Regions from separate parts of the Achromobacter sp. 18P8.1.1 genome, predicted to be linked through region 2. Evidence: predicted binding sites of a transcription regulator. Region 2 holds the regulator's gene; the other holds the start of a gene.
What was found. The regulator LexA, encoded in region 2, represses DNA repair genes until DNA is damaged. The targets are predictions, from matches to a motif close to ACTGTATNNNNATACAGT.
Positions count from the first base shown of each region.

Region 1: a site for LexA is predicted at 2,993-3,010, ahead of AC27VE_RS21470 (ATP-dependent helicase). Genes of this name have one in related genera too.

Region 1 covers NZ_JBYOKH010000037.1:37,831-42,423, reverse strand. The annotation lists gene AC27VE_RS21475 (magnesium and cobalt transport protein CorA) at 1-711, opposite strand, end outside; gene AC27VE_RS21470 (ATP-dependent helicase) at 815-2,926, opposite strand; gene AC27VE_RS21465 (DUF72 domain-containing protein) at 3,056-3,952, shown strand; gene pdxR (MocR-like pyridoxine biosynthesis transcription factor PdxR) at 3,976-4,593, opposite strand, start outside.
Region 2 covers NZ_JBYOKH010000013.1:8,785-13,377, forward strand. The annotation lists gene AC27VE_RS10740 (amino acid aminotransferase) at 1-1,116, shown strand, start outside; gene lexA (transcriptional repressor LexA) at 1,271-1,921, shown strand; gene lon (endopeptidase La) at 2,039-4,489, opposite strand.

The DNA of each region.
Region 1 (4,593 bases), on a different contig from region 2:
GTGTTCGTCCACCGCCGACATCTCGACCCGCGCCAGGCGGCGGCAGATCTCGGTCATCGGCGACACCACGGTGTGGATGCGCAGCAAATCGCGGCGCTGGCGGTACAGTCTGCGAATATCGGAATCCTTGGCGCCGCGGATCAGCAGTTTCTGCTCGGCGCCTTCCACCACGCTCTCGATCTTGCCGGCGGCGGCCACATAGCGGTCGACCAGCCAGTCCAGCACCTCGGACGCCACGTAGTCGCTGCCGCGCTTGAGCAGGTCGGGCGACGCCTCCAACCGTTCGCGCAAGGGACTATGGGCGGCCGTTGCGCCGCGGCGCACGGTCACCAGGAAGCCGTCGCCGATAAGCAGTTGGGTCTCGCCGAAGATCGGGCGTTCAGCCTCGACCTCGACGGTGATGGTCACGATGAGGACCATATTGCCGTAGTCGATGATCTTCGGGCGCCGGTGCGGTTCCAGCATTTCTTCCTGGTTCTTGCCGCAGGCGCCGAGTTCTCCGGTGACCCGGGCCAGCAATTCCGGCGTGGGATTGCGCAAACCGATCCACAACATGCCGGGCGGCTGCCCCTGCGGCTGGCCGTTGTACTGGCTAATGTGCTGCCCCACCTCGTCGATGGGCACTTCCCGGTCGCGGCGCCCGTTCACATAGGCTATCGACGCGACGACCTCGCCCTTGTGGGCGTCGGCGAAATTCTCTTCAGCGGACATGGACTACCTCAGGCAATGCGATCCCTACCGGACAACTTATGGTTATCGGCCGATGATAGCCCAGGCTCGGGCTGTCAACGTTCGAAGGCGCCGCGCACAGGCCCTAGGAAAACAGGCTGCGGACCCGTTTGGTCACGTCGATGCTGGGCGCCTGCGGTTCCTTGGGCTGGCCGCCAGGCAGATCAGGCAGCGCGGGCGGCTTGGGCAGATGGTCGAACAGCGGCAGCATGGCATTGGTGATGTAGCGCGTGCGCGAACCATAGACGTGGCGGTCGCCCATGCCCGTCTGCTGGTGCACGTAGAAGCGTTGCGGCACGATCAGCTGCAAGCGCTCTTTGGCCCGGGTCATGGCCACGTACAGCAGGCGGCGCTCTTCCTCGATCTCTTCGGCGGTGCCCGTGCTCATGTCGGACGGGATGCAGCCGTCGACCACGTTCAGCACATAGACGGCCTTCCATTCCTGGCCCTTGGCGGAGTGGATGGTGGACAGGATCATGTAGTCTTCGTCGCGCGACGGGGCGCCGGATTCGTCGCTGGTGGCGTCGGGCGGATCCAGCGTCAGTTCGGTCAGGAACCGTTCCCGCGACGGGTAGCCTGCCGCCAGCCGCACCAACTGGTCCAGGTCGGTCTTTCGCACGCGCGCATCGTCATACAGGCGTTCCAGCTGGCCGGCATACCAGCGCAGGGCCAGGTCCACATCAGCCGGCCAACGCAGGCCGGGATCGCACAGCGCCGCATAGGTGTCGGCAAACGCCCCCCACTCTTCCTGCGCCGCTGCCCCCGGCTTGAATTCGCGCAGCGCGCGCAACGGTTCGGCGGACGCGGACATGGCGTCCATCAACTTGCCCGCCGTGGCCGGACCAATGCCCGGCATCAGTTGCGCCACCCGGAAGCCCGCCATGCGGCCACGCGGATTTTCGGCCCAACGCAAGAGCGACAACAGGTCTTTCACATGCGCGGCTTCCAGGAAGCGCAGGCCGCCGAACTTCACGAAGGGGATATTGCGGCGGGTCAGTTCCAGTTCCAGCGCGGCGCTGTGGCTGGCCGTGCGGAACAGCGCCGCCTGCGACTTCAGCGTGGCGCCGCCCTCGCGCTGGGCCAGCACCTGGTCGGCCACCCACCGCGCCTGTCCGGCTTCGTCGCTGACCGTCACCAGCTCGGGCAATTGCGACGAGGCGCGGTCGGTCCAGAGGTCTTTGGCGAAACGTTCCGTCGCCAGCCCGATCACGGCGTTGGACGCGTTCAGGATGGGCTGGGTTGAACGGTAATTACGGTCCAGCGTGATGACGCGCGCCGGCTCGGGAAACTGATTGGGAAAGTCCAGGATGTTGCGCACCGTGGCGGCGCGGAAGGAATAGATGGACTGGGCGTCGTCGCCCACCACCGTCAGGCCGCGGCCGTCCGGCTTCATCGCCAGCAGGATGGCCGACTGCAGCCGATTGGTGTCCTGGTATTCGTCCACCAGCACATGGTCGAAGCGCGCGCCGACATCAGCGGCGATACCGGGGTCGGACATCATCTCGGCCCAATACAGCAGCAGGTCGTCGTAATCCAGCACCTGCTGATCCTGTTTGGCGGCGACATAGCCACGGAACAGGTTCTTCAGTTCGTCTTCCCACTGGGCGCACCAGGGAAAGGACGTCTTCAGCACGTCAGCCACCGGCGTCTGGCTGTTGACCACGCGCGAGTAGATGGCCAGGCAGGTGCCCTTCAACGGAAAGCGCGACTTGGTGGACGACAGGCCTTGCTCGTGCCGGACCATGCCCATCAGGTCTTCGGCATCGCCGCGGTCATGGATGGTGAAGGCTTCAGACAAACCGATGCGCAGCGCGCAGTCGCGCAAGAGCCGCGCGCCGATAGCGTGGAAGGTGCCCGCCCAAGGCAAGGACGGCGCCTGCTGCGAGCCGCGCAGGTTCATGACCCGCTGCAGCACGGATCCCACGCGGCGGTCCATTTCCTGGGCGGCGCGGCGCGAAAAAGTCAGCAGCAGCATGCGCTGCGGGTCCGCGCCATTCAGGATCAGGTGCGCCACCCGGTGGGCCAGCGTATTGGTCTTGCCCGAACCCGCCCCGGCGATGACCAGCAGGGGGCCTCCATCGCCCGACGCGCCATGCGCGCCATTGACGCCGAATTCGGCGGCTTCGCGCTGGGCGGGGTTCAGGTCGGCCAGGGGGTCGGGGCGGCTGTTTGAAGGGGCGGGATTCTGTTCGGGCATGACGCGTAGGGGGCCGCTTGGCGCGCCGCGGCGCCGCGCGCACGATGCGCGGCCACGGGCCAAATGACTGGCTATATATCCAGCTATCATAGCAGCGTGGCCACCCCCTCACGCCCCCCGCCCTTTCCCATGCGCATCCTGACCGGCACCGCCTCCTGGACCGATCCCACCTTACTGGCCTGCGGTCGCTTCTACCCGCCCGGCGTCCGCAGCGCCGAGGCCCGGCTGCGGTTCTACGCGTCGCGCTTTGCCATGGCAGAGGTCGATTCCAGCTATTACGCCCTGCCCTCCGCGGAAAATGCCTATCTATGGGCGCAACGCACGCCGGATGATTTCGTCTTCAACATCAAGGCGTTCCGGCTGTTCACCGGCCACCAGACGCCGCTTGCCGCATTGCCCGCAGACATTGGCCGCGAGTTGGCCGACTGGCCGGACCCCGTCATCTATCACGGCCAGATGCCCGAAGACCTGCGCGACGAACTCTGGCGCCGTTACCAGATGGCGCTGGAGCCGCTGCGGATGCCGGGCAAGCTGGGCGCGGTGCATTTCCAGTTTCCGCCCTGGATCCGGCGCGATGCGCGCGGCCGGGCGCACGTGGCCGATTGCGCACGGCGTATGGAAGAACACCTGATCTCGGTGGAATTCCGGCACCGTAGCTGGTTCGAAACGCCGGCGGCCACGGCGGACACGCTCGCGTTCGAACGCGACCTGGGCGTGGTGCATACCGTGGTCGACGCCCCCCAGGGCTTTGACAACACGGTGCCCGCCGTTTGGGAAAGCAGCCATCCCGAACTGACGCTGCTGCGCCTGCACGGCCGCAATGCCGCGGCCTGGAACGTATCCGGCACGGCCTCGTCGGGACGCTTCCAATATGAATACACGGAACAGGAACTGGCCGAATTGGCAGAGCGCTTTTCGCGGCTGGCGACGCAAAGCGCCCAGGCGCATGCCGTGTTCAACACCAATTTCGAAGACCAGGGCATGCGCAACGCCGCCGCGTTCGCGTCGGCGCTGCTGCCGTTCTAAGGCCGCGGTATCGACCCCGCCGGTCAGGCCGCCGCCGGCTTGCGGGCGACTTCCGCCAGGCTTTCCAACAGCACTTCGAACTTGCGCGCGATGTCGTGCTCGGGCACACAGGCGTAGCCCAGCAGCAGGCCCGGCCGCCGCCCTTCCGCATTCACGTAGTACCGCGACAGCGCGCGCGTCAGCACGCCTTTGCTGCGCGCCACGTCAACCACGCGCAAATCATCCATATCCGGCGGCAGGGTCAGCACCAGGTGCAGGCCCGCCATGCTGGCGTCGCGGTGCAGCCAGTCCGGACCCAGCCGGCGTTCGATCAGGTTGACCAGCATCGCGCGGCGCCGACCATACAGCATGCGCATCCGGCGGATATGGGCCGCGTAATGGCCTTCGGCGATGAACGTCGCCAGCGCTGCGTGCGTCATCAGATGCCCCTCGCGGTAAAGCTCTGCATGCGCCGCCTGAAACGCCGCGGTCAGCGGCTTGGGCAATACCAGATACCCGACGCGAAGGCCCGGGTACAGAGTCTTGCTGAAGGTGCCCATATAGATGACGGGCGCATCCGGCTCCAGGCCCAGCAACGATGCGATGGGCCGGCCTGAGAAGCGGAATTCGCTGTCGTAATCGTCTTCGATGATCCAGCTGCC
Region 2 (4,593 bases):
CCCGGTAAAGTCAACCTGGGCGTGGGCGTGTACTACGACGATCAGGGACGGATCCCCCTGCTGGGCGCCGTACGCAAAGCCGAAACCGCCCGCATCGAGGCCGCCGCCGCACGCGGCTACCTGCCGATCGAAGGCATCGCCGGCTACAACCAGGGCGCTCAAGCGCTGCTGCTGGGCAAAGAATCCCCGTTGGCCGCCGCCGGCCGCGTTCTGACCACCCAGGCTCTGGGCGGCACGGGCGCGCTGAAGATCGGCGCCGACTTCCTGCGCCAGTTGCTGCCGACCTCCAAGGTCCTGATCAGCAACCCCAGCTGGGAAAACCACCGTGCCCTGTTCGAGCGCGCCGGCTTCGAAGTCGGCACCTACTCGTACTACGACGCCGGCACCCGCGGCCTGAATTTCGACGCCATGCTGGCGGACCTGAAGGCCGCACCGGCCAAGACCGTCGTCGTGCTGCACGCGTGCTGCCATAACCCGACCGGCGTGGACCCCACCGCCGACCAGTGGAAGCAGATCGCCGCCGTCGTGAAGGAAAACAATCTGGTCCCGTTCCTCGACATCGCCTACCAGGGCTTTGGCGAAGGCTTGACGGAAGATGCCTCGGTCGTGCGCCTGTTCGCCGACCTGGACATGACCATGTTCATCAGCTCGTCGTTCTCGAAGTCGTTCTCGCTGTACGGCGAACGCGTGGGCGCACTGACGGTCGTGGCTGGCAGCAAGGAAGAAGCCACCCGCGTGCTGAGCCAGCTGAAGCGCGTCATCCGCACCAACTACTCCAACCCGCCCACCCATGGCGGCACGGTGGTGTCGACGGTGCTGAACACGCCGGAACTCTTCGCCATGTGGGAAGAAGAACTGGCCGGCATGCGCGACCGCATCCGCCTGATGCGCAAGCAACTGGTCGAGAAGATCAAGGAACACGGCGGCAAGCAGGACTTCAGCTTCGTCCTGCAGCAACGCGGCATGTTCTCTTATTCGGGCCTGACCGCCGCGCAAGTGGATCGCCTGCGTGAAGAGCACGGCGTCTACGCCGTTTCCAGCGGCCGCATCTGCGTCGCCGCCCTGAACAGCGGCAACATCGACAAGGTTGCCGCCGGCATCGCCGCCGTGCTGTAACCCAGAGCTTGGGCCATCTGGCCTGATTGCTGAAAAAGCGGAGCCTTCGGGCTCCGTTTTGCTAAAGGGGCCCTGGACTGGCTTGCTTTTTTGCGCTACGTCCCCCAGAATGGCGCTGTATATATGTACAGTCCGCTCGCACCGGATCATCGCCATGGCCAGCAAACTTACAGATCGCCAGCAACAAATCCTGGACCTCATCCGGCAAACCGTCACGCGCACCGGCTTCCCGCCGACGCGTGCCGAAATCGCCCAGGCCCTGGGTTTCCGTTCGCCCAACGCGGCGGAAGACCATCTCAAGGCATTGGCCCGCAAGGGCGCCATCGAGCTTACCGCCGGCGCCTCGCGGGGCATCCGCCTGAAGGACGGCGCCTCCGCCTCTTCGCAGGCTTCCCTGCCCATACCCTCGCTGGCGCAGCTGCTGCTGCCGCTGGTGGGCCGCGTCGCCGCCGGCAGCCCCATTCTTGCCGCTGAACACGTCGAACGCGAAGTGGGCGTCGACCCCCACCTGTTCGCGCAAGCGCCCGACTACCTGTTGAAGGTGCGCGGCATGAGCATGCGTGACGCCGGCATCCTCGAAGGGGATCTGCTGGCCGTGAAGAAGGCCTCTGAAGCCCGCAACGGCCAGATCGTCGTGGCCCGCCTGGGCGACGACGTCACCGTCAAGCGCCTGCAGCGCACCAACGGGCATATCGAGCTTCTGCCCGAAAACCCGGACTTCCAGACCATCGTGGTGGAAGCCGACCAGGAATTCGCACTGGAAGGCATTGCGGTTGGCCTGATCCGCACGCACGCGCTGCACTAGCCCGCGATCTTCTTCAAAGCCTCTGGCGCCAACGCGCCCTTGGCGCAAAAGAAAAACCCCGCCGCAGCGGGGTTTTTCATTGGGCGCCCTCTTTCGAAGGCGCCCTTGGGGTCGTGATCAGTGCTTGAGCACCGGATCGGTCGAACCCGGCTCAGCCGGCTTGGCCACCAGGGGCTCCTTTACCGCTTCTTCCTCAGCCAGCGGCTCAGGCAGGCGTTCCAGGGCCAGTTCCAGCACCTTGTCGATCCAACGGACCGGCACGATCTCAAGGTGGTTCTTGACGTTGTCCGGGATCTCCGCCAAGTCCTTGACGTTTTCTTCCGGGATCAAGACCGTCTTGATGCCGCCGCGGTGCGCAGCCAGCAGCTTTTCCTTCAGGCCGCCGATCGGCAGCACTTCGCCGCGCAGCGTGATCTCGCCGGTCATGGCAACATCGGCACGCACCGGGATGCGCGACAAAGCCGAAACCATGGCGGTCGTGATCGCGATACCCGCGGACGGACCGTCCTTGGGGGTCGCGCCTTCCGGCACGTGCACGTGCATGTCGTGCTTCTCGAAGACGCTGTCAGCAAACCCCAGACGGCGGGCACGCGAGCGCACCACCGTACGAGCCGCCTCGACCGACTCCTTCATCACATCGCCGAGCGAACCCGTGCGCTGGATGACGCCCTTGCCGGGCATGTCCGCGACTTCGATCGTCAGCAGGTCGCCACCGACTTCCGTCCACGCCAGGCCGGTCACCTGACCGATCTGGTTTTCCTTTTCGGCCATGCCGAAGGTGTAGCGGCGCACGCCCAGGTAGTCGCTCAGGTTTTCACCCGTGACATTGACCGGCTTGACCTCAAAGGTCTTGCCTTCGGCCTTGGCGCGATCGGTCTGGGTCAGCAATTGCTTGATGACCTTGCGGCAGATCTTGCCCACTTCGCGTTCGAGCGCACGCACACCGGCTTCGCGGGTGTAGTAGCGCACGATGTCGCGCAGCGCGGAATCGTCCACCGTCAGCTCGCTGTCCTTCACGCCGTTGTTCTTCATCAGCTTGGGCAGCAGATGGTCGCGGCCGATATGGATCTTTTCCTCTTCCGTGTAACCGGACAGGCGGATCACTTCCATACGGTCGAGCAGCGCCGGCGGAATGTTCAGCGTGTTGCTGGTGGCCACGAACATGACGTCCGACAGGTCGAAGTCGACTTCGATGTAGTGGTCCTGGAACGTGTGGTTCTGTTCCGGATCCAGCACTTCGAGCAGCGCCGACGAGGGGTCGCCACGGAAATCCATGCCCAGCTTGTCGATTTCATCAAGCAGGAACAGCGGATTGCGCACGCCGACCTTCGACATGTTCTGAACGATCTTGCCCGGCATGGAGCCGATGTACGTCCGGCGGTGGCCACGAATCTCGGCCTCGTCGCGAACGCCGCCCAAGGCCATGCGCACGAACTTGCGGTTCGTCGCCTTGGCGATGGATTGGCCCAGGGAGGTCTTACCCACGCCCGGAGGTCCAACCAGGCACAGGATCGGGGCCTTCACCTTGTCCACGCGCTGTTGCACGGCAAGATACTCGAGGATGCGTTCCTTGACCTTTTCCAGACCGTAGTGGTCGTTGTCCAGCACCGTCTCGGCATTGGCGATCGAGTTGTTGATCTTGCTCTTCTTCCTCCAGGGGAGGTTGATGAGCGTATCGATGTAGTTGCGCACCACGGTGGCTTCGGCCGACATGGGCGACATGAGCTTGAGCTTCTTGAGCTCGGCATCGGCCTTCTTGCGCGCCTCTTTGGGCATGTGGGCAGCGATGATCTTCTTTTCAAGCTCTTCGATGTCCGCGCCCTCTTCGCCTTCGCCCAACTCCTTCTGAATGGCCTTGACCTGCTCATTCAGGTAGTAGTCGCGCTGGCTCTTTTCCATCTGCTTCTTCACGCGGCCGCGAATCCGCTTCTCGACCTGGAGGATGTCGATTTCGGTTTCGAGCTGGGTAAGCAGACCTTCAAGGCGCTCGGACGTGCCGACGATCTCGAGCATCTTCTGTTTCTGCTCGAGCTTCAGCGGAAGATGCGCGGCGATCGTGTCGGCCAGGCGACCGGCATCATCGATGCCAGCCAACGAGGTCAGGATCTCCGGGGGGATCTTCTTGTTGAGCTTTACGTATTGTTCGAACTGGGCAACGATCGCGCGGCGCAACGCCTCGGTCTCGGAGCCTTGCATGGCGTCCGGCTCGATCGGCGTCACCTGGCAGGTGAAGTGCGAATCGGCGTCTTCAATGCTGTTGATGCGGGCACGCTGGGTACCTTCGACCAGCACCTTGACGGTGCCGTCGGGCAGCTTGAGCATTTGCAGGATGCCGGCTACGCAACCAATCTCGTAGACGTCTTCGGGGGTGGGGTCATCTTTGCCGGCGGACTTTTGGGCCACGAGCATGATGCTTTTGCCCGCTTCCATCGCAACCTCGAGCGCGCGAATAGAGCGCGGACGGCCGACGAACAGCGGGATGACCATGTGCGGGAACACCACGACATCGCGAAGTGGGAGCAGGGGCAGGTCGATCGGGTCGGAAGGCAGGGTCTGGCTGGCAGACATAGGAGGTTCCTCGGTATGACTCGGCGTATCGGGGACAGGAGGCCCGGGTATACCCCGAGCTATCCACGTCAGTTACGTCTGTTATGGGAACAATAGCCGAAAAT